DNA from 2 places in the Variovorax sp. FW301-JW7 genome. Region 2 is predicted to be linked to the other one. Evidence: predicted binding sites of a transcription regulator. Region 2 holds the regulator's gene; the other holds the start of a gene.
What was found. The regulator HrcA, encoded in region 2, represses chaperone genes, less so after heat shock. The targets are predictions, from matches to a motif close to TTAGCACTCNNNNNNNNNGAGTGCTAA.
Positions count from the first base shown of each region.

Region 1 (15,599 bases), on a different contig from region 2:
ACTTCGGCATCCCGGCGCTCAACGGCCGCCCGGTCGACGTGCCCATCGGCGCGTATTACGGCTCCGCGCACGGCAAGCGCGACGACACCGTGACCAGCAAGGTGCAGACCTTCACCGCCACGCTGAACCACCGTTTCAGCGACGCGCTGAGCCTGCGCAACACCACGCGCTATTCCAGCTACCACCTGGACCGCAACAACACGCTGCCCAGCGGCACCACCGACCCGGTGCGCCTGACGGTGGGCCGCACGCGCGGCATCGTCGAGCGCGACGAGAGCGGCTGGTTCAACCAGACCGACCTGACCTGGCGCAACGACATCGGCGGCTTCAAGCAGGAGTGGCTGGTCGGCGCCGAGTTCGGCGTGCAGCGCAAGCGGCTGTTCAGCGTGTCTTCCGCCACGGGAGCGCAGCGCGTGAACCTGTTCAGCCCGGTGGCGGACCCGCTGCCGATCCCGCTGGCCACCTACCTCGCCGACGGCGCGATCCCGAGCAACAGCGAGTTCAAGACCGCGGCCGTGTACTTCCAGGACCAGATCACGCTGGCGCCGCAGTGGAAGGCGCTGATCGGCGGGCGCTACGACGTGTTCAAGCAGGACACCAGCTTCGAACGCAAGCTCGCGCCGCTGGAACGCACCGACCGCAAGTTCAGCCCGCGCGCCGGCGTGGTGTGGCAGCCCGACACGGTGCAGTCGTACTACGTGTCGTACAGCCGCTCGTTCCAGCCCTCGGGCGAAAACTTCGCGCTGTCCACCGGCAACATCGACAACGCGCCCGAGATCACCGTCAACAAGGAAATCGGCGCCAAGTTCGACCTGCTCGACGGCGGCCTGAACCTCACGACCGCGCTATTCAACCTGGAACGCTCGGGCATCAAGAACACCGACCCGAACAACCCGCGCCGCCAGATCAACGTCGGCACGCAGCGCACCAACGGCCTGGAGCTCGCGCTCAACGGCCGCCTGCCGGGCCGCTGGGACGTGAGTGCGGGCTATGCCTACCTCGACGCGAAGATGACCAAATCGCTCGCCACCGTGAGCTCGCTGCAGCTGCCCGTGGGCGCCGCGATCCCGGTGCAGGGCAAGACCGCCGCCCTCACGCCGCGCCACTCGGCCTTCGTGTGGGCCATGAAGGACCTCGGCCACGGCTTCAGCGCCGGCGGCGGCCTGAACTACGTCAGCGCGCGTTACGCGTCGCTGAGCAACCTCGTCACGCTGCCCTCGTACCTGACCGCCGACCTCGCGGCCAGCTACAAGACCGAGCGCTACGAGATCGCGCTGAACCTGAAGAACATCGCGAACCGCAAAGACTACGTCTCGGCCCACGGCAGCGTGGACAACCTGATCCTGCCGGGACCGGGGCGCGAGGTGCAGCTGACGCTGCGCGCGAAGTTCTGAGCGTGCCGGGCGGCTGCGTGCGTGTCCGGCACGCGGCCGCTTCCCTGTCTTTACTTGCCGGCCTTGCCCACCAGCACCGCGCCCTTCATCCCGGCGTCGTAGTGGCCCGGCTGCAGGCAGCCGAAATCGACCTTGCCGGCCTGGGTGAACTGCCAGACGATCTCGCCGGTCTTGCCCGCGGCCAGCGTGACCATGTTCGGATCGGCGTGCTCCATCTCGGGGTTCTTCTTCATCGCGTCGTAGTGCGCCTTGAGCGCCTTCTCGGTCCCGAGCACAAGCTCGTGCTTCAGGACGCCCGAGTTCTTGACGACGAAGCGCACCGTCTCCCCCTGCTTGACCTTGATGTCCGCCGGCGTGAAGCGCATCGAATCCGTCATGTCGACCTGGACCGTGCGCGTCACCTTGGCAGCCACGCCGGGCTTGCCGACGGCGGCTTCGGCATCGTGGTCGTGGCCACCGGCATGGGTGCCCGAGGCGGAAGCGCCGGCCGCGGCCAGTGCGACCAAGGCAGCGAAAACGGTGTTGCGGAAGGTGAGAGCCATGGTGTCCTTGGAAGTTGTAGAGGTGGATCGGGCGGCCTGCGCGCACATCCATCCGGTGCTGCGTGCTGGCGTGCCGCGACTCTAGGAAGCCCGCCCCGTCAATCGCCGATCACGTGGATTACAAAGAAGCAATCCGCGCGCGGCCCCTGCAGGGGTCTGAGTGGTTTCATTTCACCCGGACAAAAGAACCCCAAACGTTCCGACCGATGGAACCCGGCAGCCCGGGGTTTCCCCGGAAAAGCACAGCCGTGCAGGACGAGGGCAAGGGCCACGCTCTTGAAAGGTCATCGAATGCCCTTATGATTAGCACTCGCTGCTGACGAGTGCTAACAGCCCTCCCATCCAGTCGACAGGTCGCCGGTTTCTCCGGTGCCCGACCACAAACAAACCCGTTTCTTACCCTTCCAGGAGATGCAATGAAACTTCGTCCTTTGGCCGATCGCGTGATCGTCAAGCGTGTTGACAGCGAAACCAAGACCGCCTCCGGCATCGTCATCCCCGACGCAGCCGCCGAAAAGCCCGATCAGGGTGAAGTCCTGGCCGTGGGCCCGGGCAAGCGCAACGACAAGGGCGAACTGGCCGCACTGACCGTCAAGGTCGGCGACCGCGTCCTGTTCGGCAAGTACAGCGGCCAGACCGTCAAGGTCGATGGCGACGAACTGCTCGTGATGAAGGAAGACGACCTGTTCGCAGTCGTCGAGAAGTAATTCTTCTCCTCTCTTTCGATCTCATCCCAATTCAATCCATTCGGAGTTAATTCATCATGGCAGCAAAAGACGTAGTCTTCGGCGGCGAAGCCCGCGCACGCATGGTCGAGGGTGTCAACATCCTGGCCAACGCAGTCAAAGTGACCCTGGGCCCCAAGGGCCGCAACGTGGTGCTCGAGCGTTCGTTCGGCGCCCCCACCGTGACCAAGGACGGTGTGTCCGTGGCCAAGGAAATCGAACTGAAGGACAAGCTGCAGAACATGGGCGCCCAGCTCGTGAAGGAAGTGGCCTCCAAGACCAGCGACAACGCTGGTGACGGCACCACGACCGCCACGGTCCTGGCACAAGCCATCGTTCGCGAAGGTTTCAAGCTGGTGGCTGCCGGCATGAACCCGATGGACCTGAAGCGCGGCATCGACAAGGCTGTCACGGCCCTGGTCGCCCAGCTGAAGAAGGCTTCCAAGCCCACCACCACCTCCAAGGAAATCGCGCAAGTCGGCTCCATCTCGGCCAACAGCGACGAAACCATCGGCAAGCTCATCGCTGACGCGATGGACAAGGTCGGCAAGGAAGGCGTGATCACCGTGGAAGACGGCAAGTCGCTGGACAGCGAACTCGACGTCGTCGAAGGCATGCAGTTCGACCGCGGCTACCTGTCGCCCTACTTCATCAACAACCCCGAGAAGCAATCGGCGCTGCTCGACAACCCCTTCGTGCTGCTGTTCGACAAGAAGATCAGCAACATCCGTGACCTGCTGCCGGTGCTGGAGCAAGTCGCCAAGGCGGGCCGTCCGCTGCTGATCATTGCCGAAGAAGTCGAAGGCGAAGCCCTGGCTACCTTGGTCGTGAACACGATCCGCGGCATCCTGAAGGTTGTGGCTGTGAAGGCTCCTGGCTTCGGCGACCGCCGCAAGGCCATGCTGGAAGACATCGCCATCCTGACGGGCGGCAAGGTCATCGCTGAAGAAGTGGGCCTGACGCTCGAAAAGGTGACGCTGGCCGACCTGGGTCAAGCCAAGCGCATCGAAGTGGGCAAGGAAAACACGATCATCATCGACGGCGCTGGCGCTGCTGGTGACATCGAAGCCCGCGTGAAGCAAGTGCGCGTTCAGATCGAAGAAGCGACCAGCGACTACGACCGTGAAAAGCTGCAAGAGCGCGTGGCCAAGCTGGCCGGCGGCGTGGCAGTGATCAAGGTTGGCGCTGCCACCGAAGTCGAAATGAAGGAAAAGAAGGCTCGCGTCGAAGACGCCCTGCACGCCACCCGCGCTGCAGTGGAAGAAGGCGTTGTGGCTGGCGGCGGCGTGGCTCTGCTGCGTGCCAAGCAAGCCGTGGGCGACTCGGTCAAGGGCGACAACGCCGACCAGGAAGCCGGCATCAAGCTGGTGCTGAAGGCCATCGAAGCGCCCCTGCGCGAAATCGTGAACAACGCCGGCGGCGAAGCCTCGGTGGTGGTGAACGCTGTGCTGGCCGGCAAGGGCAACTACGGTTTCAACGCTGCGAACGACACGTACGGCGACATGCTCGAGCTGGGCATCCTGGACCCGACGAAGGTCACCCGCACCGCACTGCAGAACGCCGCTTCGGTGTCCTCGCTGCTGCTGACGACCGAAGCCATGATCGCTGACGCTCCGAAGGACGAAGCCGGCGGTGGCGGCGGCATGCCTGACATGGGCGGAATGGGCGGCATGGGCGGCATGGGTATGTAATTTCGCTCGCCCCCAGGCTGCGCGGCACTTCGTGTCCGCTACGCCAACCCCCTACCGGGGGCAACACCTGCGGCCCGGCAAAGCCGGTTCCGCGGTGTTTCGCGAAATGAAAAAGCCCCGCTTCGGCGGGGCTTTTTCTATGGGCGTTCGGTATTGCGTCTTCTATCGGAATTGATCGCGCAGCGCCATGTAGAGCACCTGGAAGCGAGCATGCCGCGTCCTGTGTCCGTCGGCCCCTTCGGATGAAGGCGTCAGCGTCTGCTTGACCGGCGGTAACGTGCAAACCTCTGCCACCGCGCCACCATCGGCAAGCCATGCGAGGCGCGCTGCGCCAAGCGCACCGCCGGTTTCGCTGCCCGCATACAGCGTCAGCGGCACCTGGAAGATGTCGGCCAGCAACTGCCCCCACCACACACTGCGCGCGCCGCCACCCACGAGCGCAACTTCGCGCAGCGGCATGTCGGTCGGCAGGCGCAAGGTGTCGAAGCCGTCGCGCAGGCCGAAGCTCACGCCCTCGACCACGGCATAGGCGATCTCTGCGGGGCCGTGTGCATGCGTCAAGCCGAACAACGTGCCCTGCGCGTTCGGGTTGTTGTGCGGCGAACGCTCGCCCGACAGGTACGGCAGAAACAGCGGGCAACGCGCCCGGTCCGCCAGCGCGACCGACGCCGCCGCCGCGAGCAGCGCGGATTCATCGGCGAACTTGAATGCCTTGGCGGCCCAGCTCACAGCACTCGCGGCCGAGAGCATCACCGACATCTGGTGCCAACGCTTCGGCAGCGCGTGGCAGAAGGCGTGCATCGCCTGCGCAGGGTTCGGCAGGAAGCGATCGGTCGAGACGAACACCACGCCCGAGGTGCCGAGCGAGACGAAGCCCTGCCCCGGTTCCACGAGCCCCATGCCGACCGCGCTGGCGGCGTTGTCGCCTGCACCGCCGGCGATCTTCACGCCCTCGCGCAGTCCCCAGCGCGCCGCCAGTTCCGGCTTGAGCAGCGCGGAGACTTCACTGCCTTCCACGAGCCGCGGCATGTGAGCACGTGTGAGCCCCGTGGCGGCGAGCAGTTCGTCGGACCAGTCGCGCGCGCCCACGTCGAGCCACAGCGTGCCGGCCGCGTCGGACATCTCGCTGACCGCTTCGCCGCTGAGCATGAAGCGCAGCCAGTCCTTGGGCAGCAGCACGCGCGCCACGCGGGCGAAGACCTCGGGCTCGTGCTCGCGCACCCACAGCAGCTTGGGCGCGGTGAAGCCGGGCATCGCGAGGTTGCCCGCGATCTCGCCCAGGCGCGGCACGACGCGCGTGAGCGCCTCGCACTGCGCGCCGCTGCGGCCGTCGTTCCAGAGAATGGCCGGGCGCAGCACCTCGCCTGCCGCGTCGAGCAGCGTGGCGCCGTGCATCTGGCCCGACAGGCCGATGGCGCGCACCTGCGCCAGCGCCTTCGCATGCGTGGTGCGCAGCTCGGCCATGACCGTGTCGAGCGCCCGCCACCATTGGGCGGGCGCCTGTTCCGACCACAGCGGTTGCGGCCGGTCGACCGTGAGCGGCGCGCGTGCCACGCCGACGATGCGGTGATCGTCCGCGAGCAGCAATGCCTTGAGCTCGGACGTGCCGAGGTCGAGTCCCAGATACAAGATGGTCTCCCTGATGGCGCCTTCGGAGCGGGCGCGTTCGCCTTGAAAGAAGTCAGCCGAAGCGCGTGTCGGCCTGGCGCCTGAACTCGCTGGGCGTCATGCCCTTGATTTCGAGGAAGCGCCTGTTGAAGTTGGCCACGTTGTTGAAGCCCACCTGGTAGCAGATGTCGGTCACGTAGTGGTCGGTCTGCATCAGCAGGTGGCAGGCGCTGTTGATGCGCACGCGGTTCACGAAGTCGGTGAAGCTGTTGCCCGTCGAGCGGCGGAAGAAGCGGCTGAAGCGGCTCTCGCTCATGCCCAGCTCGGCGGCCACGTCCGACATCGAGATCGAGTCGGTCATGTTGTTGGTGATGCGGTTCACGATGTCGTTGATCTGGTCGACCTGCGCATCGCCGTCGCTGCCCTGCACGCCCTGCATCTGCACGCTCGACAGCAGCCGGTAGTCGGTGCACTGCGCCAGGTCGGCCATGAACTCGCAGAACAGGCCCAGGCGGCGCACGCCGCGCGCGGCCTTGATGGCGTCCCAGTGCGCCAGCGCCTGCGCCGACATGCCGAAGAACTCGATGCCGTGGCGCGCGCGGTCGAGCAGCGGCATCACGTCGCGCAGCTCGGGAATCTCGGCGGCTGCGCGCTCGATGGGCTCGTGGCGGAACTGGATCACGCGGTCGCGCCCGGCGGCGCCTTCTTCGGGCACATCGAGCGAGATCCAGTTGTGCGGCAGGCGCGGCCCGCACAGCACGAGATGCCCGGGCTGGAACGGCCCGATCCAGTCGCCGATGAAGGCCTTGCCCGAGGTCTCGGTGATCAGGTGCAGCTCGTAGTCTTCATGGAAGTGCCAACGCACCAGCGGGCTCGGAAAGCCGTGCGCGAGGCAGCGCACGAGGCCGGTTTCTTCCGGGGCCTCGTAGCCCAGCGACGGGGAGCGCGCGAAATCGCGCTCCAGCTCGGGTTGGCGTTGGCGAGGGATCGCGCGTTTGCGGGTGGTCGTGGTCATGGCGGCACGGGTCGATCAGGGCCGGGAAGCGACGGCCTCATTGTCTTCCTGCGAAAGCGCCGTGCGAACGGCTTCCAGCGTCGGTGGATCGGCGCCCTCGCGGGTGCAGTTCAGGGCCGCAGCTGTGGCGGCAAAGCGCATCACGGCGCGCCAGGCGTCGTCGCCGAGCTCGGCCAGTTGCGCCGGGTGCTCGACGCCATGCGCCAGCAGCGCCACCGACAGCCCGGCGGTGAAGGTGTCTCCCGCGCCGATGGTGTCGACCACCTCGACGCGCGGCGCGGCCACGGTGAGCGGTGCGCTGCCGGTGCGCCACAGCGTGGCACCGGCACCGCCGCGCGTGACGATCACGGCGCGCGCGCCAGCGGTGAGGCACTCGGCCGCGAGCGCATCTACCGGTCGCCCGGGGGCGAGCAGCGCGGCGTCTTCGTCACTGAGCTTGACCAGGTCGGCCATGGTGAACCACTCGCTGACGCGGGCGCGGTAGGTGGCCATGTCCGGGATCAGGCTGGGCCGCACGTTGGGGTCGAACACGATCACGCAGCGCCCCGTGTGGGCGGCCACGAGGTCGGCGATGCGCGACGACGCCGGCTCCTGCAGCAGCGAGATCGAGCCGAAGTGCAGGAAGCGGCATTCCGCCGGCAGCTGCGGCAGTGGCTCGGGCGCCCAGGTGGCGTCGGCACTGCCGCGTGTGTAGAAGGCGTAGCGGTTGGTTTGCGGCGTGCGCTCGACAAAGGCCAGCGTCGACGGTGCGTCGCTGCGCAGGATGAGGCGGGTGTCGACGCCGTTGCGTTCGAGAAAAGCCACCAGCCGCTCGCCGAACAGGTCGGTCGACAGCTGCGTGAGAAAGCCGGTCGGCTGCCCCAGCCGCGCGCAGGCCACGGCCGTGTTCAGCGGCGAGCCGCCTTCATGGCCGAGGAACGCCAGGGTGCCACCTTCGGCGGCGGTGAAATCGATCAGGGCCTCGCCCGTGAGTGCAATGCGCATGGTGCTTGGATTTTCTTCTTCTGTCAGGGCAAGGCGCGGGCGTCGGCCAGGAAACCCGCTTCGGCAGCCAGGGTGGCGGGATGGTCGAGCAGCTCGGCAAAGAGGCGTGGCGGAATGGTGATGGCGCCCACGCCCAGCCCCAGCAGCGACAGGTAGGCCGCGCGCGAACGGATGCTCGCCACCAGCAGCCGCGTGCCCGAAGAAGGCCGTTGCACGACCAGCGACTGCATCTGCGCGATGAGCGCCAGCCCGTCGATGCCGGCGTCTTCGAGCCGGCCGAGGTACGGCGCCGCATAGGCCGCGCCCAGTTGCGCGGCGAAGTGCGCCTGCTCGGGCGCGTACACGGCGGTCCAGGTGACGGGCACGCCCTGGGCGATGAGCCGCGCGCCGGCGTCCAGGCCCTGGCGCGTGGCGGGAATCTTGATGACGAGCTGGCCGCGGTCGAACTGCGGCAGCAGGACGGCGGCGTCTTCCAGCATGCCGTCGACCTCGCTCGAATACACCTGGGCCTGCACCTGGCGCGCGCCCAGGTCGATGCAGCGTTTCAGCAGGTCGGGCACATCGGCGCGCCCCACGCCGGCGCGTTGCAGCAGCGTCGGGTTGGTCGTCACGCCGTGCACCACCGGGTGCGGCAGGCAGGCCTGCAGCTCGGCCAGGTCGGCGCTGTCGAGGTACAGGTGGAAGTCGTCGTTCATGCAGAAATGCGGAAGGAAGGTGAGTTCAGCTCATGACATTGCCGCCGTCGACATTGAGGGTCTGCGCCGTGATGTAGCGCGCCTCGTCGCTGGCGAGAAACACCGCCGCCCCGGCAATGTCGCCCGGCACGCCCATGCGCCCGAGCGGCACGGCGAGGCCGACACGCCGCTTCTTCTCGCCCGGCGCCAGCCCTTCGGCCTTGGCGAACAGGCTGTCGACATGGTCCCACATCGGCGTGTCGACCACACCGGGGGCGATGCCGTTGACGCGGATGCCGTGCGGCGCCATGGCCAGCGCGGCGCTCTGCGTGTAGCTGATGACGGCCGCCTTGGTCGCGCAGTAGTGCGACACCAGCGCCTCGCCGCGGCGCCCGGCCTGCGAGGCCATGTTGATGACCGACGCGCCCGGCGTGCCGGCCTCGACCATGTGGCGCAGCACGGCCTGCATCACGAAGAACATGCCTTTCACGTTGACGGCGAAGAGCCGGTCGAACGAGGCTTCGTCGCTGTCGAGCAGCGGCGCGAGGTCGAACACGGCGGCGTTGTTGAACAGCGTGTGGATGGGGCCGAAGGCGACCTGCGCCTCGGCCAGCATGTGCGCGATGGCCTGCGTGTCGGTCACGTCGGCCGCGATGTAAGCGAGCGTGTCGGGGTGGGCTTGCTGCAGCGCGCGCACGGCCTCGGGCGCGGCGGTCGCGCGGTCGATCACGCTGCAGCGCGCGCCTTCGGCGATGCAGGCCTCGGCCACGGCCAGGCCGATGCCGCCGCCAGCACCGGTCAGCAGCACATGGCGGTCTTGCAGACGGCCGCTCATGACGCGGCCTTCTCTTCGATGAAGCGCGCCACGCGCTCGCCGGCACGGCGCACCGCGTCGACCAGCCGCGCATCGCCCGCGAGGCTGCCCCACAGCCCGGCATCGGCGCACAGCGCCGCCACGGGGTCGGCCGCGTCGCACATGGCGTGGGCCACGGCATCGTCCATGCTCTGGTCCTGATAGGCATAGGGCAGCGCGCCCTTGTGCCAGCGCTGCAGGAACGCGAGGAACAGCGCGGGCAGCATCGCCACGCTGTCGATGCCCTGCCCGGCTGCCAGGCGCTCGCGCACGGTCGGCGCGATGAAGCCCGGGATCTTCGAGAAGCCGTCGGCCGCCACGCGCTGGTTGGTGTCGCGGATCGCGGGGTTGCCGAAGCGGTCGAGCACCACGTCGCGGTAGGCCGCCAGATCGATCGGGCTCGGGCTCAGGCACGGAATGACGTCGTCGGTCACGTAGTCGAAGGCCATGCGGCGGATGGCCGCGTCGTGCGTGCCTTCGTGGATGAAACCCAGCCCCGCCAGCGTGCCGGCCCAGGCGATGCAGCTGTGCGTGGCGTTGAGGATGCGGATCTTGGCCTCTTCATACGGTTGCACCGACTCGACCAGCTCCACGCCCACGCGCCCCCAGTCGGGCCGGCCGGCAATGAAGTCGTCTTCGATCACCCACTGGATGAAGCTCTCGCCCGTGACCGCCGCGCCGTCGTCGCGGCCCGTGGCGGCCAGCACGCGCGCACGCAGCTCCGGCGGCGGGCGCGGCGTGATGCGATCGACCATCGCGTTCGGGCAGCGGGTGTTGGCGTCGACCCAGGCCTGCAGCGGCGCGTCGCCGACGCGCGCGATGAACTCGAGCAGGCCTGCGCGAAAGCGGTCGCCGTTGTGACGCAGGTTGTCGCAGTTCAGCAGCGTCACGGGGCCCGCCTGCGCGGCGCGCCGTGCCCGCAGGATCGCGCAGACCGCGCCGTAGATCGTCTCGCCGGCCTCGCCGCGCCGCGCGCGTTCGATGTCGGCCGCGAGGTCGGCGAACGACAGGTCGAGCCGGCCCTTGGTGTCGAGGTAGTAGCCCGCCTCGGTCACGGTGAAGGAGACGATGCGCGTGGACGGCGCCGCGCCGCGTGCGATCACCGGGGCCAGCGAGGGCTCGTACGGCAGCACCTCGCGGATCGCCTCGATCTGCTCGTAGCGGTACTCACCGGCCGGCGACACCGTCTCGAGCGTGTAGCGCCCGCCCTGGGCCTGCAGCGCCGCGACGACCTCGGCCATGTCGGGCCGGATGTTGGCGCCCGACAGCGACCAGCGGGTGTCGCCCGCATCGATCAGCCGCTGCAGGTAGACGGCCTGGTGGGCGCGATGGAACGAGCCGAGGCCGAGGTGAAGCACCGTGAATTCCGAAGGCGCCGGTGGGGTGGGCACGAGGCCCGCTGCTGCGAGGGTCACGGGGAAGGTCCGTTGAAAGTGAGGGTCGTCGAATCAGGCGGCCACCGCGCGGCCTTCGCGGCTGAACAGGTGCAGCACGGACGGGTCAAGCTCGACCGCCACGTCGTCACCAGCCTGCAGCGGCGTGCGCTCGTTCTGGCGCGCGATGAGCGGCACGCCACCCACGTCCACGTGGATCAGCGTGTCGGCGCCCAGCGCCTCGATGAGCTCGACGCGGCCCGGCACGCCGGCGGCCGCGCCCTGCTTCGGATGCACGCGCAGGCCTTCGGGGCGCACGCCCAGGAAGCCGTCGCTCGGCAGGCGCCCGCCGGTGGCGGCGGAAAAGCTCGGAATGGCGCTCGCCGCCACCATGTTCATCGACGGCATGCCGATGAACTGCGCGACGAACTGGTTGGCGGGGCGGTCGTACAGCTCCAGCGGCGTGCCGACCTGCTCGATGAGCCCGTCTTTCAGCACCACCACGCGGTCGGCCAGCGTCATGGCCTCGACCTGGTCGTGCGTCACGTAGATGGTGGTCGCGCCGAGCGCGCGGTGCAGCTTGTGGATCTCGACGCGCGTGTTGCCGCGCAGCGCCGCATCGAGGTTCGACAGCGGCTCGTCGAAGAGAAACACCTTCGGCGCACGCACGATCGCGCGCCCGATGGCCACGCGCTGGCGCTGGCCGCCCGACAGGTCCTTCGGCGTGCGGTCCAGGTACTGCGTGAGGTTCAGCGTCTTGGCCGCGTACTCGACCTTCGTCTTGATCTCGTCCTTGGCCACGCCCGCGAGCTTCAGCGCGAAGGACATGTTGTCGTACACGCTCATGTGCGGGTACAGCGCGTAGCTCTGGAACACCATCGCCAGGTCGCGCTTGCCCGAGGGCGTCCAGGTGATGTCCTTGCTGTCGAGCAGCAGGTTGCCGCTGGTGATGGGTTCGAGCCCCGCGATCAGCCGCAGCAGCGTCGACTTGCCGCAGCCCGAGGGCCCGACGAAGACGATGAACTCGCCCTTCTGGATCTGCAGGTCGACGCCCTTGATGATGTGGACGTCGCCAAAGCTCTTCTTGATGTTCTTGAGTTCGAGGTAGGCCATGAGATGTCTCCCTTTCTTTACTTGACGGCGCCGAAGGTCAGGCCCTGCACGAGCTGCTTCTGGCTGAACCAGCCGAACACGACGATGGGCGCGATGGCCATCAGCGAGGCGGCCGACAACTTGGCCCAGAACAGGCCCTCGGGGCTGGAGTACGACGCGATGAGCGTGGCCAGCGTGCCGGCCTTGGCGGAGGTGAGGTTCAACGCCCAGAAGGCTTCGTTCCAGCTCAGCACCAGGCACAGCAGGCCGGTCGATGCGAGCCCGCCGACCGACAGCGGCATCACGACATGGCGGAACTCGGTCCACAGGCTCGCGCCGTCCATGCGCGCCGCCTCGAGGATCTCGTTCGGAATGTCCTTGTAGGCGCTGTAGAGCATCCACACCATGATCGGCAGGTTCGACAGCGTGAACACGATGGTCAGCGCGGTGAGCGAGTCCAGCATGCCCGCGGTCTGCGCGAGCACGTAGATCGGCACCAGCGCACCCACGGCCGGCATCATCTTGGTGGAGAGCATCCACATGAGGATGTCGCGCGTCTTCTTCGTGCGGAAGAACGCCATCGAGTACGCGGCGGGCGCTGCGATCAAGAGGCCGAGGATCGTCGAGCCCAGGCTGGTGATGAGCGAGTTGCGCGCGTACAGCAGGTAGTCGCTGCGGCGCTGCACTTCGCCGAAGTTGTCGAGCGTGGGCTCGAAGATGAACAGCGGCGGCACATGAATGGCCTGCAGCTCCGTCTTGAAGGCCGTGAGGAACAGCCAGCCGAGCGGGAAGAACAGAAGCAGCGCCACGGCCCACGCACCGACGGTGCGCAGCAGCTGGGGAAGGAAGTTGCTGGGTTGCATGGTCGTTCCTTCTTCAGTCGAGGTTCTTGCCGATGATGCGGATCAGGAACACGGCCACGATGTTGGCCAGCACCACCGCGAACAGCGCACCGGCGGAGGCCACGCCCACGTCGAAGTTCATGAGCGACTGCTTGAAGATCATGTAGGTCATGTTCGTGCTCTCGTTGCCCGGGCCGCCATTGGTGGTGATGGCGATCTCGGCGAACACGCTGAGCAGGAAGATCATCTCGATCATGATCACCACGGCCATCGGGCGGCCCAGGTGCGGAATGGTGAGATAGAAGAAGCGCTGAAACGAGCTCGCGCCGTCCATGCGCGCGGCTTCCATCTGCTCGCGGTCCAGCGACTGCAGCGAGGTGATGAAGATCAGGCACGCGAAGGGCAGCCACTGCCACGCCACCATGATGATCACGGAGAAGAGCGGCACGTCGGTGAGCCAGTCGACCGGCTGCGCGCCGAAGAAGCGCCACACGTCGGCCAGGATGCCGTAGATGGGGTTCATCATCATGTGCTTCCACAGCAGCGCGTTCACTGCGGGCATGACGAAGAAGGGCGAGATCAGCAGCACGCGCACGATGCCGCGGCCGGGGAAGGGTTCGTTCACCAGCAGCGCGAGCAGCACGCCGAACACCACCGTGATGACGATCACGCTGCCGATGAGCAGCAGCGTGTTCCACGTGGCCGGCCAGAAGTCGGGGTCGGTGACGAAGTAGTGAAAGTTCTCGAGGCCCGCGAACGTGCGTTCGCCGGGCTGCATGAGGTTGTAGTTCACGAACGAGAAGTACAACGTCATCAGCAGCGGCACGATCATCCAGAGGAAGAGCGTGAGCACGGCGGGCGCCATGAGGGCGCGGGGCAGGAGTCTTTTCATGGTCTGTTCCTCTCAGGCTGCGGCCCTCTCCCCGCGGGGAGAGGGGAAGAAGCGCGGCTTATTTGTAGTAGCCCGCTTTCTTCATCTCGCGCTCAGCGGCGAGCTGCGAGGTCTTCAGCGCCTGGTCGACCGTGACCTTGCCCGACAGCGCCGCGCTCATCTGCTGGCCCACCGCCACGCCGATGGCCTGGAACTCGGGAATGGCCGCGTACTGCACGCCGACGTACGGCGACTTGGGCAAGGTGCTGTCGCTGAGGTTGGCGCTGTCGATGGCCTTCTTCTCGGCCGCGGCGAACTTGGCGACCTTCTGGAACTCGGGATTCGCGTAGGTCGACTTGCGCGTGCCGGTGGGCACCGTGCCCCAGCCGTGCTCCTTGGCCACGAGGTTGACGTACTCCTTGGAGGTCGCCCACTTCACGAAGGTCTGTGCGGCGGCGCCCTTGGTCGAGCTGGCGGGAATGGCCAGGTTCCAGGTCCACAGCCAGTTCGCGCCCTTCGGCGTGACGGCGACGGGTGCCTGCGCGAAGGCCACCTTGTCGGCCACCTTCGACTGCTTGGGGTCGCTGATGAACGAGGCCGCGATGGTCGCGTCGACCCACATGCCGCACTTGCCTTCGTTGAAGAGCGCCAGGTTCTCGTTGAAGCTGTTGGCCGAGGCGCCCGGCGGGCCGTAGGCCTTCATCAGGTCGACATAGAAGCCGATCGCGTCCTTCCAGGGCTTGGTGTCGATCTGCGGCTTCCACTGCATGTCGAACCACTGGCCGCCGTTGGTGTTGACCAGCGTGGTCAGGAAGGCCATGTTGTCGCCCCAGCCCGGCTTGCCGCGCAGGCACATGCCGTACAGGCCGCCCTTGGGGTCATGGATCTTGCCGGCCAGCTCCTTCACCTGCGCCCAGGTGGGCTGCTCGGGCATCTTGAAGCCGACCTTGTCGGCCAGGTCCTTGCGGTACATGAGCATCGAGCTCTCGCCGTAGAACGGCGCGGCGTACAGCTTGCCTTCGTGCGACAGGCCGGCGCGGATGGCGGGCAGCAGGTCGTCGGCGTCGTAGGCGGCGTCGGTGGCGATGGGCTGCAGCCAGCCCTTCTTCGACCAGATCGGCGCCTCGTACAGGCCGATGGTCATCACGTCGAACTGGCCGCCCTTGGTGGCGATGTCGGTGGTCACGCGCTGGCGCAGCGTGCCTTCCTCGAGCGTGACCCACTTGAGCTTGATGTCGGGGTTGGCCTTTTCGAAGAAGGGCGTGAGCTTCTGCATCTCGATCATGTGGCCGTTGTTGACGGTCGCGATCACGAGTTCGGTGGGGGCGGCGTGGGACACAAGGCCCGTGCCGATGAGTGCGAGGGCGAGGCCCGCTTTCAGAAAGCGCTTCATGGTGTCTCCTTGGGTGAGCGACGCCTCGGTATCGTGGTCGCCGTGCCCGGATTCTGGAGAAACGCGCTTGCAGTTTTGGTATTTCGAGAGTCACCACCAGTACTCTCATGCACCAGTTGGCTAGTGAAATCCCTAGTTGATGCAATTCAGGATGGAAAACTGTCTGTCTGAAGTTCTCATGCGTGCCCGCCGCCGCCCAGCAGCTGGCGCCGGAACTGCGCCGCCGCCGGCGACAGCGCGCGGTCCTCGCGGGTGATCAGGCAGATCGGCGGCACGCGCACCGGCAACTCCACCGGCACGGTGCGCAGCACGCCCAGGCGGGCGTAGTGGCTGGCCTGCGAAGCTGGCATGACGGCGGCCATGTCGGAGTTCTCCAGCAGCGCCGTGATGGCGATGGGCGATGCCGTTTCGATGATGTCCAGCCGCGCCTGGATGCCCGCCTCGCGCATCGCCGCCTCGAAGCGCCCGCGCTGCGGCGAGCCCGGCGGCTGCAGCACCCACGACCAGTTCGCCATCTCGGCCAGCGTGACGGTGGCCGTGCG
Region 1 is NZ_JBYTBC010000004.1:502,210-517,808, reverse strand. It holds gene AC3WQM_RS14230 (TonB-dependent receptor) at 1-1,394, shown strand, start outside; gene AC3WQM_RS14225 (cupredoxin domain-containing protein) at 1,445-1,936, opposite strand; gene AC3WQM_RS14220 (co-chaperone GroES) at 2,353-2,643, shown strand; gene groL (chaperonin GroEL) at 2,700-4,352, shown strand; gene xylB (xylulokinase) at 4,515-5,981, opposite strand; gene AC3WQM_RS14205 (AraC family transcriptional regulator) at 6,034-6,975, opposite strand; gene AC3WQM_RS14200 (carbohydrate kinase family protein) at 6,991-7,959, opposite strand; gene AC3WQM_RS14195 (transaldolase family protein) at 7,983-8,654, opposite strand; gene AC3WQM_RS14190 (L-iditol 2-dehydrogenase) at 8,680-9,468, opposite strand; gene dalD (D-arabinitol 4-dehydrogenase) at 9,465-10,844, opposite strand; gene AC3WQM_RS14180 (ABC transporter ATP-binding protein) at 10,935-11,972, opposite strand; gene AC3WQM_RS14175 (carbohydrate ABC transporter permease) at 11,990-12,814, opposite strand; gene AC3WQM_RS14170 (carbohydrate ABC transporter permease) at 12,828-13,685, opposite strand; gene AC3WQM_RS14165 (ABC transporter substrate-binding protein) at 13,744-15,057, opposite strand; gene AC3WQM_RS14160 (LysR family transcriptional regulator) at 15,234-15,599, opposite strand, start outside.
Region 1: the regulator HrcA is predicted to act here: its motif matches at 2,240-2,266, upstream of AC3WQM_RS14220 (co-chaperone GroES).

Region 2 (15,599 bases):
GAGGCGCCGGGGTAGTTGGCCGACACGACCACGGTCGGCGGTGCGATGTCCGGGTACTGCGACACCGGCAGCGTGCGAATGGCCACGCCGCCGGCCAGCATGATGAGGATGGCGATGACCCAGGCGAAGACGGGCCGCTGGATGAAGAAATGAGCGATCACGGGAGGTTGTCGCTTCTGATCAATCGGCCGGCGAAGGCGCGGCAGCGGACGATGCGCCCGCCGTGGACACCGGCACCGGCTTCACTTTTTCGCCCGGGCGTGCGCGCTGCAGGCCGTCGACCACCAGGCGGTCGCCCTCGCGCAGGCCCCGGGTCACGACCCAGTGCTCGCCCTCGGTGCTGCGCACTTCGAGCGCGCGCAACTCGACCTTGTTGTCGGCCGCCACCACCAGCGCAGTCGGCTCGCCCTTCTCGTTGCGGGCCACGCCGCGCTGCGGCGCCAGGATAGCCTGGCGCTCCACGCCGAACTCGACCTGCGCGCGCACGTACATGCCCGGCAGCAGCAGCCCTTGCGGGTTCGGGAATTCCGCGCGCAGCGTGACCGAGCCGGTGGCCTCGTCGACAGCCACTTCGGAGAACTTCAGCGTGCCGGCATGCGGGTAAGGCAGGCCGTCTTCCATGCGCAGGCGAACCTGGGTACTGGCCGGCGCCATGTCGCCCGAGATGAAGCGACGCTTGAGCTTCGTCAGTTCCAGGCTCGACTGCACCACGTCGACGTAGATCGGATCGAGCCGCTGGATCGTGGCCAGCGCCATCGCCTGGCCCGGCGCCACGAGCGCGCCTTCGGTCACGGCGGAACGGCCGATGCGTCCCGCGATGGGCGCAGTGATGCGCGTGAAGTCGAGGTTGATGCGCGCCGCCTTCACGGCCGCCTGCGCGGCCTTCACGCCGGCTTGCGCCTGCACCAGCGCGGCCTGCGCCTCTTCGTGTTCCTGCCTGCTCACGGCGTTGGCCTTGACCAGTTCGCCGAAGCGATCTGCCTTGCCGCGCAGACTGGCGATGGTGGCCTGCGACGTGGCCAACGCGGCCTGCGCCTGCTCGTGCGCGGCCTCGAACGGGCCGGGCTCGATCTCGTACAGCACCTGGCCTGCGCGGACCATGCCGCCCTCTTCGAACAGCCGCTTGCGCACAATGCCGTTGACCTGCGGCCGCACCTCGGAGACGCGGTAGGCGGCCGTGCGGCCCGCGAGCTCGGTGTGCACAGCCACGTCGCTGGCGTGCAGCGCCACCACGCCGACTTCGGGCGGCGCGTCATCGGTGGTGGAGGCCTGCTTGGCGCCGCATGCAGCGAGCGCGAGCAGGGACATCGGAAGCAGGAGCTTGAAAAGCGGGGTCATGGCCATCGGAAATCGCAGTGCGGCGCGCGCAGGGATCACCCGGCTCGTTACATTTGCACTCAAATGGTGCATTCTGCCTTCGATGTTGCATTGCAACCTGAAGGAATCCTGTGTTTGCCGTAGGTGAAATCGGCGGCGGCCGCAGGCCTCGCTCGCGCCTCTGGCACCAAAGAAAAAGGCCGCGAAATGCGGCCTTCGTCGGAGTATCTGCAGAGGGGGGAATGTGTGGTGGTAGGCCGTGAGTGGCTTGAACACTCGACCAACGGATTATGAGTCCGCTGCTCTAACCAACTGAGCTAACGGCCCACGCGGGCCCGATTCTATGCGCCGCGCGCGGCCGCTTACTTGCGGTGGCTCAGCGCGTTGCTCACCAGCCGCGACGTGATGTCGACGATCTGGATCATGCGGTCGTACGGCATGCGGGTCGGGCCGATCACGCCCAGCGTGCCGACCACCTGGCCGTCGACCTCGTAGTTGGCGCTGACGATGGACAGCTCCTCGAAGGGCACGACCTGGCTTTCGCCGCCGATGAAGATGCGCACGCCCTCGGCCTTGCTCGACACGTCGAGCAGCCGCATCAGCTGCGCCTTCTCTTCAAAAAGATCGAAGGCGCGCCGCAGCTGCCCCATGTCACTGGAAAAATCGGTCACCGACAGCAGGTTGCGCTCGCCGGAAATCACGACGTCGTCGGCCTTGGCATCGGTGAGCACTTCGGAGCTGACCTGCACCGCCGCCTGCATCAGCGCCGCGATTTCACCGCGCAGCTTCTCGACCTCGGACTGCAGCCGGTCGCGCACCTGCTCGATCGTCAGGCCCGCGAAGTGCGCATTGATGTAGTTCGAGGCCTCGACCAGCTGCGACTGCGAGTAGTCGGACTCCGGGAAGATCACGCGGTTCTGCACGTCGCCGTCGGGCGACACGATGATCACCAGCAGCCGCCGCTCCGAGAGCCGCAGAAATTCGATCTGCTTGAACACCGAGGCGCGGCGCGGTGCCATCACCACACCGACGAACTGCGACAGGTTCGACAGCAGGTGGGCGGCGTTGGCGATCACCTTCTGTGGCTGGTCGGCGGCCAGGCTCGGCGCGCTCATCTGCTCGCGCTGCGCGGTCAGCATGGTGTCGACGAAGAGCCGGTAGCCGCGCGTGGTCGGCACGCGTCCGGCCGAGGTGTGGGGGCTGGCGATGAGCCCCAGCGCCTCGAGGTCGGACATGACGTTGCGGATGGTCGCGGGCGAGAGATCCAGCCCCGCCGAACGCGAGAGCGTGCGTGATCCGACGGGTTGCCCATCGGCGATGTAACGCTCGACCAGCGTCTTCAACAGCAACTTGGCACGGTCGTCCAGCATTGCAAGATTTTAGTGTTGTAATTTGTGAGCTATGACCTCTCGCTTTCGTCACGTCGCCCTGATCGGCAAATACCAGGCTTCCGGCGCCCGGGCGCAAGCCGATGCGCGCGACGGCGTGATGGAAGGCATCGGCGCCTTCCTCGAATCGCAGGGCTGCACGGTGTTCGTGGAGCGTTCGTCCTGCGAGGACACCGACGCCCCACCCCACCCGCGCTACCAGGCGCTGTCGGTCGAAGAAATCGGCCAGCGCTGCGACCTCGGCCTCGTGGTCGGCGGTGACGGCACCATGCTCGGCATCGGCCGCCAGCTCGCGTGCTATGGCATCCCGCTGATCGGCATCAACCGCGGCCGGCTCGGCTTCATCACCGACATCCCGCTGGACAACTACCAGGCCACGCTGATCCCGATGCTGGCCGGCGAATACGAAGAAGACCACCGCAGCCTGATGCACGCGCAGGTGCTCCGCGACGAGGCCGTGGTGTTCGACGCGCTCGCAATGAACGACGTGGTGGTCAACCGCGGCGCCACCTCGGGCATGGTCGAGATGCGCGTGTCGGTGGGCCGCCATTTCGTGGCCAACCAGCGCGCCGACGGGCTGATCATCGCGTCGCCCACGGGCTCGACGGCCTATGCGCTGTCGGCCGGCGGGCCGCTGCTGCATCCGGCGGTGCCGGGATGGGTGATGGTGCCGATCGCGCCGCACACGCTGTCCAACCGCCCCGTGCTGCTGCCCGACGCCGACGAGATCGTGATCGAGCTGGTGAGCGGTCGCGACGCCAGCGCCAATTTCGACATGCAGTCGCTCGCCTCGCTCGCCATCGGCGACCGCGTGGTGGTGCGCCGTTCCGACTTCCGGGTGCGCTTCCTGCACCCGCGCGGCTGGAGCTACTTCGACACGCTGCGGAAAAAACTCCATTGGAACGAAGGGGGCTCCTGAATGAAGGACCACGCCCCCAGCTTGAGGACGAACTGAGATGGCTTTGCGACGCATCGCACTGCGCGACTTCGTGATCGTGCGGTCCCTTGAACTCGATCTGTCGGCCGGCTTCACGGTGCTGACCGGGGAAACCGGCGCCGGCAAGTCCATCCTGATCGACGCACTGCAGCTGGCACTGGGCAACCGCGCCGACGCCGGTGCCGTGCGCGAAGGCGCCGAGCGGCTCGACGTGAGCGCCGAGTTCGACGCCGACCCGGCCCTGGCCGGCTGGCTCGACGAAGGCGGCTTCGAGGCGGGCGACGGCCTGCTGCTGCGCCGCACGGTCGACCTGCAGGGACGCAGCCGCGGCTGGATCAACGGCAGCCCCGCCACCGCCACGCAGCTGCGCGAACTCGGCGACCGCCTGCTCGACATCCACGGCCAGCACGCCTGGCAGAGCCTGACCCGCCCCGAGGCCGTGCGTGGCCTGCTCGACGCCTACGCGGGCGCGCGCACCGACGCGCTCGACGCCGCCTGGCAGAGCTGGCGCCAGGCGCTCTCGGCGCTCGAGCACGCACGCTCGGCGCAAGACTCGCTGCAGCGCGAGCGTGAGCGGCTGCAGTGGCAGATTTCCGAAGTCGCCAAGCTGGCGCCGGGTGCCGACGAGTGGGACGAACTCTCGGCCCACCACTCGCGCATCTCGAATGCACAGGCCCTCATCGACGCCGCCCAGGGCGCAAGCCAGGCGCTCGAAGACGACGACAACGGCGCCCTCGCCGCCCTCTCGCGTGCCGCGACGTTGCTGCAGAACTGCGAACACATCGAGCCCGAGTTCCGCACGCTGGGCGAGGTGCTGGCCTCCTGCGTGGCGCAGGCTTCGGACGCGGCCCACTCGCTGCACGGCTACCTGCGCGACACCGACACCGATCCCAAGACCCTCGCCGAACTCGATGAACGCATGGGCCTGTGGATGTCGCTCGCGCGCCGCTACAAGCGCACGCCCGCCGAGCTGCCCGCGCTGCTGGCCGGCTGGCAGGCGGAGCTGCAGGCGCTCGACGCACAAAGCGACCTCGAAGGCCTGGAGCGCACCGAACAGAACACGCAACAGGCCTACATGAAGGAAGCCAAGGCCCTCGGCAAGATCCGCAAGCAGGCCGCGCCGCGCCTGGCCCAGGCCGTCACGCAGGCGATGCAGGGCCTGGGCATGCAGGGCGGGCGCTTCGACGTCGAACTGCAACCGCTGGCACAGCCCGGCCGCGCCGGCCTCGAAGAAATCTCGTTCCTGGTGGCCGGCCACGCCGGCAGCACGCCGCGCGCCATCGGCAAGGTGGCCTCGGGCGGCGAACTCTCGCGCATCGCATTGGCCATCGCCGTGACGACCAGCGAACTGGGCGCCGCACAGACGCTGATCTTCGACGAGGTCGATGCCGGCGTGGGCGGCGCCGTCGCCGAGACCGTGGGCCGCCTCATGAAGCAGCTCGGCCGCGACCGCCAGGTGCTCGCCGTGACCCACCTGCCGCAGGTGGCGGCCTGCGCCGACCACCACCTCGTGGTCGCCAAGCGCCAGACGACGGCGGCCGGCACGGACGGCCCGCGCACCGAAAGCGGCGTGTCGCGCCTCGCCACCGACGACCGCGCCCGCGAAATCGCCCGCATGCTGGGCGGTGAAAAGGTGTCGGCCACCTCGCTGGCCCATGCGCGCGAAATGCTGGGCCACAAGACGCCGGCGACCGCCCCATGAACATGAATCTCGACCTCGTCCTCATCACCGGCATGTCGGGCTCCGGCAAGTCGGTGGCGCTGCACGCGCTGGAAGACGCCGGCTACTACTGCGTCGACAACCTGCCGCCCGAGCTGCTCACGGCCTTCATCGCGCTGCAGCACGAGCAGCAGGCCACGCGCGTGGCGATCGCAATGGACGTGCGCAGCGGCGTGTCGCTGCCGATCGTGCCGCAGCAGCTCGAGGCGCTGCGCGCCGACGGCGTCTCGCTGCGCTCGCTGTTCCTCGACGCGACCACCGACGCGCTGCTGCGCCGCTATTCGGAAACCCGCCGGCGTCACCCGCTCTCGCGCCAGGAAAGCCGTACCGACGTGCCCGAGCAGCACCGCGTGCTGGTGCAGGCCATCGAACTCGAACGCGAGCTGCTGGCCGACCTGCGCGATGGCGCCGACGTGATCGACACCAGCCTCATCCGCCCCGCGCAGCTGCAGAGCTACATCAAGGGGCTGATCTCGGCGCCGCAGAACGCGCTGACGCTGGTGTTCGAATCGTTCGCCTTCAAGCGCGGCGTGCCGCTCGATGCCGACTACGTGTTCGACGTGCGCATGCTGCCCAACCCGCACTACGTGCCGGCGCTGCGCGCGCTCACGGGGCGCGACGAGCCGGTGATCGAATGGCTGCGCGAGCACGACGACGTGGCGCGCATGTTCGACGACATCGAGCAGTTCCTGACGCACTGGCTCGACGCCCTGGCGCGCGACCACCGCAGCTACGTGACGGTGGCCATCGGCTGCACGGGCGGGCAGCACCGGTCGGTGTTCCTGGTCGAGCAGCTGGCACGCGCCTTCGGTGCCCGCTGGGGCGCGCTCAAGCGCCACCGCGAACTCGACGCCTGAGGGCGAAGGCCGCTCAGGCCTCGGCGGTTTCCAGCAGCTTGCGCATCGGGGCGGGCAGCCCCAGCCGGCTCCACTCCTGCGCCTCGACCCAGCGCGCGCCCTCGCCTTGCGGCTGGACGCCCTGGAGCTGTACCGGATGCAAATGCAGGTCCTTGTGAGTCAGCACGTGCACGAAGGGCGGCAGGTCTTGCGTGTCGTGCGCCGCACCCTCCGGCAAGGCCGCGAGCAGGTCGTCGTGGCTGTCGAACACCGGCAGGCAATGCAGCCCCGCCCAGATGCCCTTGGCCGGCCGCTTCTCCAGCCACACGCGCCCTTGCGCGTCACGCGCCAGCAGCACCCACAGCGACTGGGCGCTGCGCTTGAGCTTGCGCGTCTTTACCGGGTAGCGCTCGGGCGTGCCCTGGCGCAGGCCCACGCAGCTGGCGTTCACCGGGCAGATGATGCAGCTGGGCTTGCGCGGCAGGCAGACCGTGGCGCCCAGGTCCATCAGGCCCTGCGTGTAGTGCGCCACCGCTTCGCGCTGGCCGTCCGGCGGCAGCAGCTGCGTGGCGAGGTCCCACAGCGCGCGCTCCTGCGCCGACGACGACATGTCGCCGTCGAAGCCGAGCACGCGCGTCAGCACGCGCTTCACGTTGCCGTCGAGGATGGCCACGCGCTCGCCGAAACAGAAGGCCGCAATCGCGGCAGCCGTGGAGCGCCCGATGCCGGGCAGGGTCACGAGTTCGGCGGCGGTGTGCGGAAAGGCGCCGCCGAAGCGCGCAACCACCTCCTGCGCGCAGCGGTGCATGTTGCGCGCGCGGCTGTAGTAGCCGAGGCCGCTCCACAGACCGAACACCTCGTCTTCGGTGCCAGCGGCCAGCGCGGCCACGTCCGGGAAGCGTTCGAGAAAGCGCGCGAAGTAGCCCAGCACGGTCGTGACCTGGGTCTGCTGGAGCATCACCTCCGAGAGCCAGACGCGGTACGGATCGCGCGTGTTCTGCCACGGCAGCTCACTGCGCCCATGGCTGCGCTGCCAGCGCACGATCTGTGCGGCGAAATCGGGGGGCAGCGACAGAGATGGGGAAACGGCCGCCCGCGCGGCGGCGCGTTCAGGCCGCACGCAGTTGCTCGCCCGCGATGGCGGCGGCCGCGACAGGCGGCTGGCTGCCGTGCTGCGCGATCAGCGAGGTGAACTCGTGCAGGCGCTCCTGCAGCGCGGCCAGGTGGCTCTCTTGCGCGGCGATCTCGGACAGCCGGTCGTCGAGGCTGCCCGCGGCGTTCTGGATGCGTTCGATCGCCTCAATGCGCTTGCTGAAATTGCGGCGGCGTTCCTTGAGCTGTGCATCGATCTGCGCGCTCGCGCCCTTGCTCCAGCGTTCGACCTCGGTCATGGCGGCTTCGTTGACGAGCCGCAGCCGGCTGGCCAATGCGCGCACCAGCTTGTCGCAGAAGTCGGCCTGCGCGAGCTTGATCAGGTTGCCCACGCCCAGGTAGTGGATGTGGCTGCGCTCGATCTGGCCCAGCTCCTGCTCGAAGCCGCTCAGGTCGGGCTCGGCCGGCGCCTGCAGCGTGAAGCCCTGCTCGGCATTGAGCTGGCGGAAGGTGGCGTGCAGCATCGACTGGATCTCGGCCGTCGTCGCCTGCACTTCGCGCAGGTTGTTGCGCAGCGCATCGAAGGTCTCGCCGTACACCTTGCGCACGTTGAACTTGACGCCGGGGCGCTTGAGCGCCGCGGCCAGCTTGACCATGTCGGCCTTGAGCGCCGTGCGCCCGAGCACCGCGTACACCTCGCGCAGCAGCTTGCCCTGCACCGAGCGCAGCGCCAGGATGCGGGTGTTGCTGCCTTCGAATTCGGCATGTTCCTGGTCGATGCGCGCGCGCATGTGGCGGATCACCGACACGTTCTTACCGCGCAGGCCCTGCAGTTCGAGCGCCTGCTCCGACAGGTCGCGCTGGCGCACCTTCAGCAGGCGCTCGGCCTCGGTGCGCAGCGCGGTCATGCCGGCATCGACCGCGAGCCGCAGCATGGTTTCGCGCTTGCCGAGCACGCCTTCGCCGAGCAGCGCTTCGAGCGCCGGCAGCCGGCTGGCGTCGAGCAGGGCCGCGTCGTGCGCGATCTTGGCCTGCAGGCCCTTCTGTGCGGACACCGGCAGCACCTGCGCCAACGGCACGTCGAGCAGCCGGGCCGCACCTTCGCGCTGGCGCTCGATCTGCTGCGCGATCTGCGCCGGGGTGCTCAGCGTGTCCCACAGCGTGTCGATCTTGTTGAGCACCACGAAACGCGTGTCGTGGCTCTCGTCGCCGGTGATCAGGTGCTCGCGCCAGATCGACAGGTCGGAGCGGGTCACGCCGGTTTCGGCGCCCAGGATGAAGACGACGGCATGCGCCTGCGGGATCAGGCTCACGGTGAGTTCGGGCTCGGCGCCGATCGCGTTCAGTCCGGGCGTGTCGAGGATCACCAGCCCCTGCTCGAGCAGCGGGTGCGGCATGTTGAGCACCGCATGGCGCCAGCGCGGAATCTCGACGCGGCCTTCGGCGTCCTGCACCGGGTTGTCGTCGGGCGTCTCGGGGTTCCAGAAGCCGAGCGCACGTGCCTCGTCCTTGCTCACCCAGCGGACTTCGGCCACCTTGCCCATGGCCCGGGCCAGTTGTTCGGCGTCGCCCACCTCGATGGGCAGCTCGGTCCAGCGCGTGGGCCGCTCGCGCCAGTGGGCGAGCGAGTGCGGCTCCAGGCGGGTTTCGATGGGCAGCAGGCGCAGCTTGGGCGCCAGGGCGGCGTCGTAGCCCAGCTCGGTCGGACACATCGTGGTGCGCCCGGCGCTGGCCGGCATGATCCGCCGCCCGTAACCGGCGAAGAAGATCGCGTTGATCAGTTCCGACTTGCCGCGCGAGAACTCGGCCACGAAGGCCACCATGACCTTGCTGGTGCGGATCTGGTCTTCGAGGGCGCGCAGCCGTTCGGCCACGGCCTGGTCGAGCAGCTCGTTGTCGGTCAGCCAACGGGACAGCCACTGAAGGCGGCGTGCGAAGTTGCTCCGCCAGGCGCCGTGCTGATCGAGCTGTTGGTTGAAGGAGCGGCTCAAGGGGAAGATGTAAGTAAGAATTTACAAATATAACATCGCCAAATGGCGAATGGGGTACCAGCAGGAGTTTGCCCCGAAGCAGCCGCCACGGGGCCCGCCTCCCCTAGGATTTCTGGCAATGGGGACAGTAATAAGTAGAGCGCTGTCCCTGTTTCAGCTGCCGGATCGGCGTGCCGCACACCCGGCACGGCTCGCCCGTGCGGCCGTAGACCGTCGCTTCGAGCTGGAAGTAGCCGCTCTGGCCGTCCACGTTCGAGAAGTCGCGCAGCGTGCTGCCGCCCTTCTCCACCGCCCGGGCCAGGATGTCTCGAACCGCCGCGTGGAGCTTTGCCGCTCGCGGCCGGCTGATTCGCGCGGCCGACAACGTCGGCCGGATGCCGGCCAGGAACAGCGCCTCGGACGCATAGATATTGCCCACACCCACCACCACCTCGCCCGCCAGCAGCACCTGCTTGACGGCCGTCTTGCGCTTCTTGAGGCCGGCATGGAACGCATCGAGGTCGAAATCGTCGCCCAGCGGCTCCATGCCCAGGCCGCCGAGCAGCTTGATGGCCCAGGGAGCTTCTTCGTGGTCCACGTAGACCACGGCGCCGAAGCGGCGCGGATCGTTGAGCCGCAAGGTGCCGCGGTCGGTGGCCAGGTCGAAGTGATCGTGCGTGCCGGGCGGCGGCAGTACCGCGTCGAAGCGCAGGCTGCCCGACATGCCAAGGTGCAGCAGCAGGATGCCGCGGTCGAGGTCGATCAGCAGGTATTTGCCGCGGCGCCGCACCTGGAGCACCCGCCGCCCGACCAGCGCCTCGGGCAGCACCATCAGTGCCCAACGCAAGGGCTTGCCGATGCGAACCGCATCGATGCGCGCGCCGGCGATGCGGTCGGCAAAGCCGCGCCGGGTGACTTCGACTTCGGGTAGTTCAGGCATGAAAAGTAAAACTCCGGCAGCGACGAAGCCCCATGCGGCGCTCGTTCAAATGGCTGGATTATTATGGTCAGATGAACCCATCGCCCCGCCGTCACCGCCTTGCGGCGGCCGCGTCTCTCGTGCTGCTTGCCTACACAACGCACGCACAGTCTCTTGAACCCACCGCCGCCGGCAACCCGCCTCCCGCCATCGAGCGCACGGCGCCGCCGAAGCCGCCGGTGCGCTCCAGGAACACGACCACCGCCGGAGCAACCAAGCCGGCCGCCGAGGTCGCGCAGCCGTCGGCGCTGACGGCCGACCTGTTCTACGACATCCTCATCGGCGAGATCACCGCCCGGTCCGGCGACCCCGGCTCCGGCTATGCACGGGTGCTCGAGGCCGCCCAGCGCCTGCGCGACGGCAAGCTGTTCCAGCGCGCCGTGGAAATCGCGCTGCAGTCGCGCGCCGGCGACGACGCCGCGATCGCCGCGGCCCGTGCCTGGCAGGAAGCGCTGCCCCATTCGCGCGACGCCCGGCGCATCGAGCTGCAGATCCTGATCGCGCGGGGCCGCATCAGCGAAACCGTCGAGCCGCTGCGCGCCGAAATGGCGGCCACGTCGCAGATCGAACGCCCCCTGCTGATGGCGGTGATTGCGCGCACCTACGGACGCGCCCCGGACAAGAAACTGGCCGCTTCGGTGGTCGAGCAGGCGTTGGTCGACGAACTCAAGAGCCCGACGATCGGCGGGCTGGCCTGGGCCACCGTGGGCAGGCTGCGCCTGAACGCCGGCGACCCCTCGGGCGCGCTGGACGCCGCGCGCAAGGGGCAAGCCATCGACCCCACGTCCGAGGCGCCCTCGGCGCTGGCGCTGGAGCTCATCGACCCGGGCCAGCCGCTGGCCGAGCCGATCGTCACGCGCTACCTCGCGAACAACCCCAAGGCCTCGCCCGACCTGCGCATCGCCTATGCGCGCACGCTGGTCGAGAACCGCCGCTTCAGCGACGCCTCCGCGCAGCTGCAGACCCTGACCGCCGCGCGCCCCGAGCTGGCCGAGCCCTGGCTGCTGCTCGGCAGCCTGCAGATGCAGGCCCGGCAGGAAGCCGCGGCCGAGACTTCGCTCAAGCGCTATGTCGACCTGATGACCGCGCCGGGCCAGAGCCAGGACGCCGGTGACGTCGCCGACCGCAAGCGCGGGCTGACGCAGGCGTACCTCGTGCTGTCGCAGCTGGCGGAACGGCGCAAGGATTTCCAGGCAGCCGACCGCTGGATCACGCGCATCGACAGCTCTGACAACCAGAGCGCCATCCAGGGCCGCCGCGCCAGCCTGCTCGCCAAGCAGGGCAAGCTGCCCCAGGCCCGCGAACTGCTGCGCGCGTTGCCCGAGCGCACGGCGGACGAGCGCAAACAGAAACTGCTGGCCGAAGCCCAGCTGCTGCGCGAGGCCAGGCAATACCAGGCCGCCTACGACCTGCTGGCCCAGGCCTCGGCCGCCGCGCCGGACGACGGTGACCTCGTCTACGACCAGGCCATGATGGCCGAGAAGCTCAACCGCCTGGACGACATGGAGCGGCTGCTGCGCCGCCTCATGACGCTCAAGCCCGAGAGCCAGAACGCGTACAACGCGCTGGGCTACTCCTTTGCCGATCGCAAGATCCGGCTCGACGAGGCCCGCACGCTCATCCAGAAGGCCGTGCAGCTCGCGCCCGAAGACCCGTTCATTGCCGACAGCCTGGGCTGGGTCGAGTTTCGGCTCGGCAATACGGCGGAGGCGATCCGCATCCTGGAGGCGGCCTACAAGACCCGGCCCGACGCAGAGATCGGCGCGCACTTCGGCGAGGTCCTGTGGTCGATCGGCCAGAAGGACCGCGCCGTCGCGATCTGGAAAGAATCGCTGCTGACGGACGCCGAGAACGAGACGCTGCAGGAAACCCTCAAGCGCCTGCGCGTCAAACCCTGAATGGCATCGATCACGCAATCGGCTCCCGCACGGGGCGACAACGCCCTCACCCGCCGCGCGGCGCTTGGCGCGGGGGGCGGTGCGCTGCTGCTATGGCTGACGGGCTGCGCGCAGCTCTCGAGCGGTTCCCGCGCCACTTCCGAGCGTTCGGCCAGCTGGAGCGGCCGCATGTCGCTGCGCATCGACAGTGAACCCGTCCAGACCTTTGCCGCCCTGTTCGAGCTGCGCGGTTCAGCCGAAACCGGCGACCTGACGCTGACCACCCCGATCGGCAGCACGCTGGCGCAGTTGCGCTGGGCGCCGGGCGAAGCCCTGCTGAAGAACGGCAGCGAGACCCGTCGCTACGACTCCGTCGATGCGCTGATCGAAGCTGCCACCGGCGCCGCCATTCCGGTGGGCGCCCTGTTCGGCTGGCTCGACGGCCGCGCCGACCCCGTCCCCGGCTGGCGCGCCGACCTGGGCCAGCTGTCGAACGGCCGCCTGCAGGCCACGCGCGAATCCCCGGCGCCTCGGGCAGACCTGCGCATCGTGTTCGAACGCTCATGAAGGCGATCTACGACCTGCCCGCGCCGGCCAAGCTGAACCTGTTCCTGCACATCACCGGGCGGCGCGACGACGGCTATCACCTGCTGCAGTCGGTCTTCATGCTGATCGACTGGTGCGACACGCTTCACGTCGAGCTGCGCAACGATGGCCAACTGAGCCGCGAAGACCTCACCACGCCGCTGCCAGCCGACGACCTCGTGCTGCGCGCCGCCCGCGCCCTGCAGGCGCACGCTGCGCCCGGCCAAGGCGCCCACATCGGCATCGCCAAGCATGTGCCGGCGCAGGCGGGCATGGGCGGGGGGTCGTCGGACGCCGCTACTTGCCTGCTCGCGCTCAACCGCCTCTGGAACCTGAACCTGCCGCTGTCGCGCCTGGCGCAGATCGGGCTGAAGCTGGGCGCGGATGTGCCTTTCTTCCTCGGCGGACGCAACGCCTGGGTCGAGGGCATCGGCGAAGAAATCACACCGGTCAACCTGCCGCCGGCACGCTTCGTGGTGGCCAAGCCACCCGAAGGACTCGATACCCGATTAATTTTTTCTGCGGATGATTTGGAACGGGCAACTCCTGTTGCTATAATCTCAGGCTTTGCTGCAGATAGCGAACAGCTAGAAGCCACAAACCTCGGCAACGGGGTTTACGACTTCGGTCACAACGACCTGCAGCCGGTTGCCCAACGGCTTTGCCCCGCAGTCACCGACGCCATCGAATGGCTCGGACTGCAAGGATTGAAAGCCCGGATGACCGGCTCTGGAAGTTCGGTGTTCGCGAAGATGCCGCAATTGCCGCAGGAAGCGGAACTGCTCGAAGCCCCCCGGGGATGGCAGGTTCGACAATGCGACAATCTGGCAGTTCATCCACTCTGGGGATGGGCAGCCTGAAGAGATAATCGGAACGCTCTGCGGTTCGATGCGACATATATCGGTGGGTGGTGCAAACCATCAACCTGTGTAGGGGAGTCGCCAAGCTGGTTAAGGCACTGGATTTTGATTCCAGCATGCAAAGGTTCGAATCCTTTCTCCCCTGCCAAATCTCTCAAACTGCGGCCTGATGGCCGCAGTGCTTCTTTTGCAGTCCACCGGCTGCAATAATCGGCGGCCCACACAGGCCGCCACGACTCGAAACCTTGGCGGCTTTCCCGCAAGCCCATTTGCACTGCCCGGACGCGCTCATGCAGGCCAATCACCCTGATTTCTTGGTTTTCACCGGCAACGCCAATCCCGGCCTTGCAGCGGAAATCGCGCACAACCTCGGCACCTCGCTGGGCGCCGCACGCGTCGGTCGCTTCTCCGACGGTGAAGTCACCGTCGAGATCAACCAGAACGTCCGTGCCCGCGACGTGTTCGTGGTGCAGTCGACCTGCGCGCCGACCAACGAAAACCTGATGGAACTGCTGATCATGGTCGACGCGCTCAAGCGCGCTTCGGCCGAGCGGATCAGCGCCGTGATTCCCTACTTCGGCTACGCCCGCCAGGACCGCCGCCCGCGCTCGAGCCGCGTGCCGATCTCGGCCAAGGTGGTTGCCAACCTGCTGGAAACCGTGGGCGTCGAGCGCGTGCTCACCATGGACCTGCACGCCGACCAGATCCAGGGCTTCTTCGACATTCCGGTCGACAACATCTACGCCTCGCCCGTGCTGCTGGGCGACCTGCGCCAGAAGAACTACGAAGATCTCATCGTGGTCTCGCCCGACGTCGGCGGCGTGGTGCGCGCCCGTGCGCTGGCCAAGCAACTGAACTGCGACCTCGCCATCATCGACAAGCGCCGCCCGAAGGCCAACGTCAGCGAAGTCATGAACGTGATCGGCGAGATCGACGGCCGCAACTGCGTGATCATGGACGACATGATCGACACGGCCGGCACGCTGGTCAAAGCGGCCGAAGTGCTGAAGGAGCGCGGCGCCAAGAGCGTGTACGCCTACTGCACGCACCCGATCTTCTCGGGCCCGGCCATCGAACGCCTCTCCAAGGGCACGGCCCTGGACGAAGTGGTCGTCACCAACACCATCCCTCTTTCCGACGCGGCCGTCGCGTGCGGAAAGATCCGCCAGCTCTCCGTGGCACCGCTGATCGCCGAAACGATCCAGCGCATTGCCAAGGGCGAGTCGGTGATGAGTTTGTTCTCGGACCAGGACAACCTGTTCTGAGCTGAGAGCGAAAAAGCGGGCCTCCTACGGAGGCCTTTTTGAATCGGAGTCTCACTGGTCGCGGTGGACTCTCACAGGAGCTAGTTATGAAATTCGTCGCTTATGAGCGCGCAAAGCAGGGCACGGGTGCGAGCCGCCGTCTCCGCATCACGGGCAAGACCCCGGGCATCGTCTACGGTGGTGACACCCAGCCGCAACTGATCGAAATCGATCACAACGCGCTGTGGCACGCCCTGAAGAAGGAAGCCTTCCACTCGTCGATCCTCGAAATGGACCTCGCCGGCGCCGTCACCAAGGTGCTGCTGCGCGACGTGCAATACCACCCGTTCCGCCAGCTGGTGCAACACATCGACTTCCAACGCGTCGATGCCAAGACCCGCATGAACATGAAGGTGCCGCTTCACTTCAAGGGTGAAGAAGAGTCCGACGCCGTCAAGCTGGATCACAACCTCGTGAACCACGTGATGACCGAACTGGAAATCAACTGCCTCCCGAGCGATCTGCCTGAATTCATCGAGATCGACCTCTCGAGCCTGAAGAAGAACGCCACGCTGCACGTCAACGACATCAAGCTGCCCAAGGGCGTGAAGTTCGTGAGCCACGGCAAGACCAACCCCGTCATCGTGTCGGCCGTGCCGCCGCTGGTCTCGGAAGAGCCGGCACCCGCTGCCGAAGGCGCTGCTGCCGAAGGCGCTGCCGCCGCTGGCAAGCCCGCCGCCAAGACGGCCAAGAAGAAGTAATCCTCTTTCTTTCCGTCTGCGAACAGAAGGCCC
Region 2 is NZ_JBYTBC010000005.1:426,458-442,056, reverse strand. It holds gene AC3WQM_RS17250 (efflux RND transporter permease subunit) at 1-158, opposite strand, end outside; gene AC3WQM_RS17245 (efflux RND transporter periplasmic adaptor subunit) at 181-1,308, opposite strand; tRNA gene AC3WQM_RS17240 (tRNA-Ile) at 1,568-1,644, opposite strand; gene hrcA (heat-inducible transcriptional repressor HrcA) at 1,680-2,687, opposite strand; gene AC3WQM_RS17230 (NAD kinase) at 2,719-3,624, shown strand; gene recN (DNA repair protein RecN) at 3,662-5,344, shown strand; gene rapZ (RNase adapter RapZ) at 5,347-6,219, shown strand; gene mutY (A/G-specific adenine glycosylase) at 6,233-7,267, opposite strand; gene AC3WQM_RS17210 (dynamin family protein) at 7,308-9,281, opposite strand; gene mutM (bifunctional DNA-formamidopyrimidine glycosylase/DNA-(apurinic or apyrimidinic site) lyase) at 9,385-10,200, opposite strand; gene AC3WQM_RS17200 (tetratricopeptide repeat protein) at 10,272-12,137, shown strand; gene AC3WQM_RS17195 (lipoprotein insertase outer membrane protein LolB) at 12,138-12,683, shown strand; gene ispE (4-(cytidine 5'-diphospho)-2-C-methyl-D-erythritol kinase) at 12,680-13,561, shown strand; tRNA gene AC3WQM_RS17185 (tRNA-Gln) at 13,633-13,709, shown strand; gene AC3WQM_RS17180 (ribose-phosphate pyrophosphokinase) at 13,852-14,826, shown strand; gene AC3WQM_RS17175 (50S ribosomal protein L25/general stress protein Ctc) at 14,913-15,566, shown strand.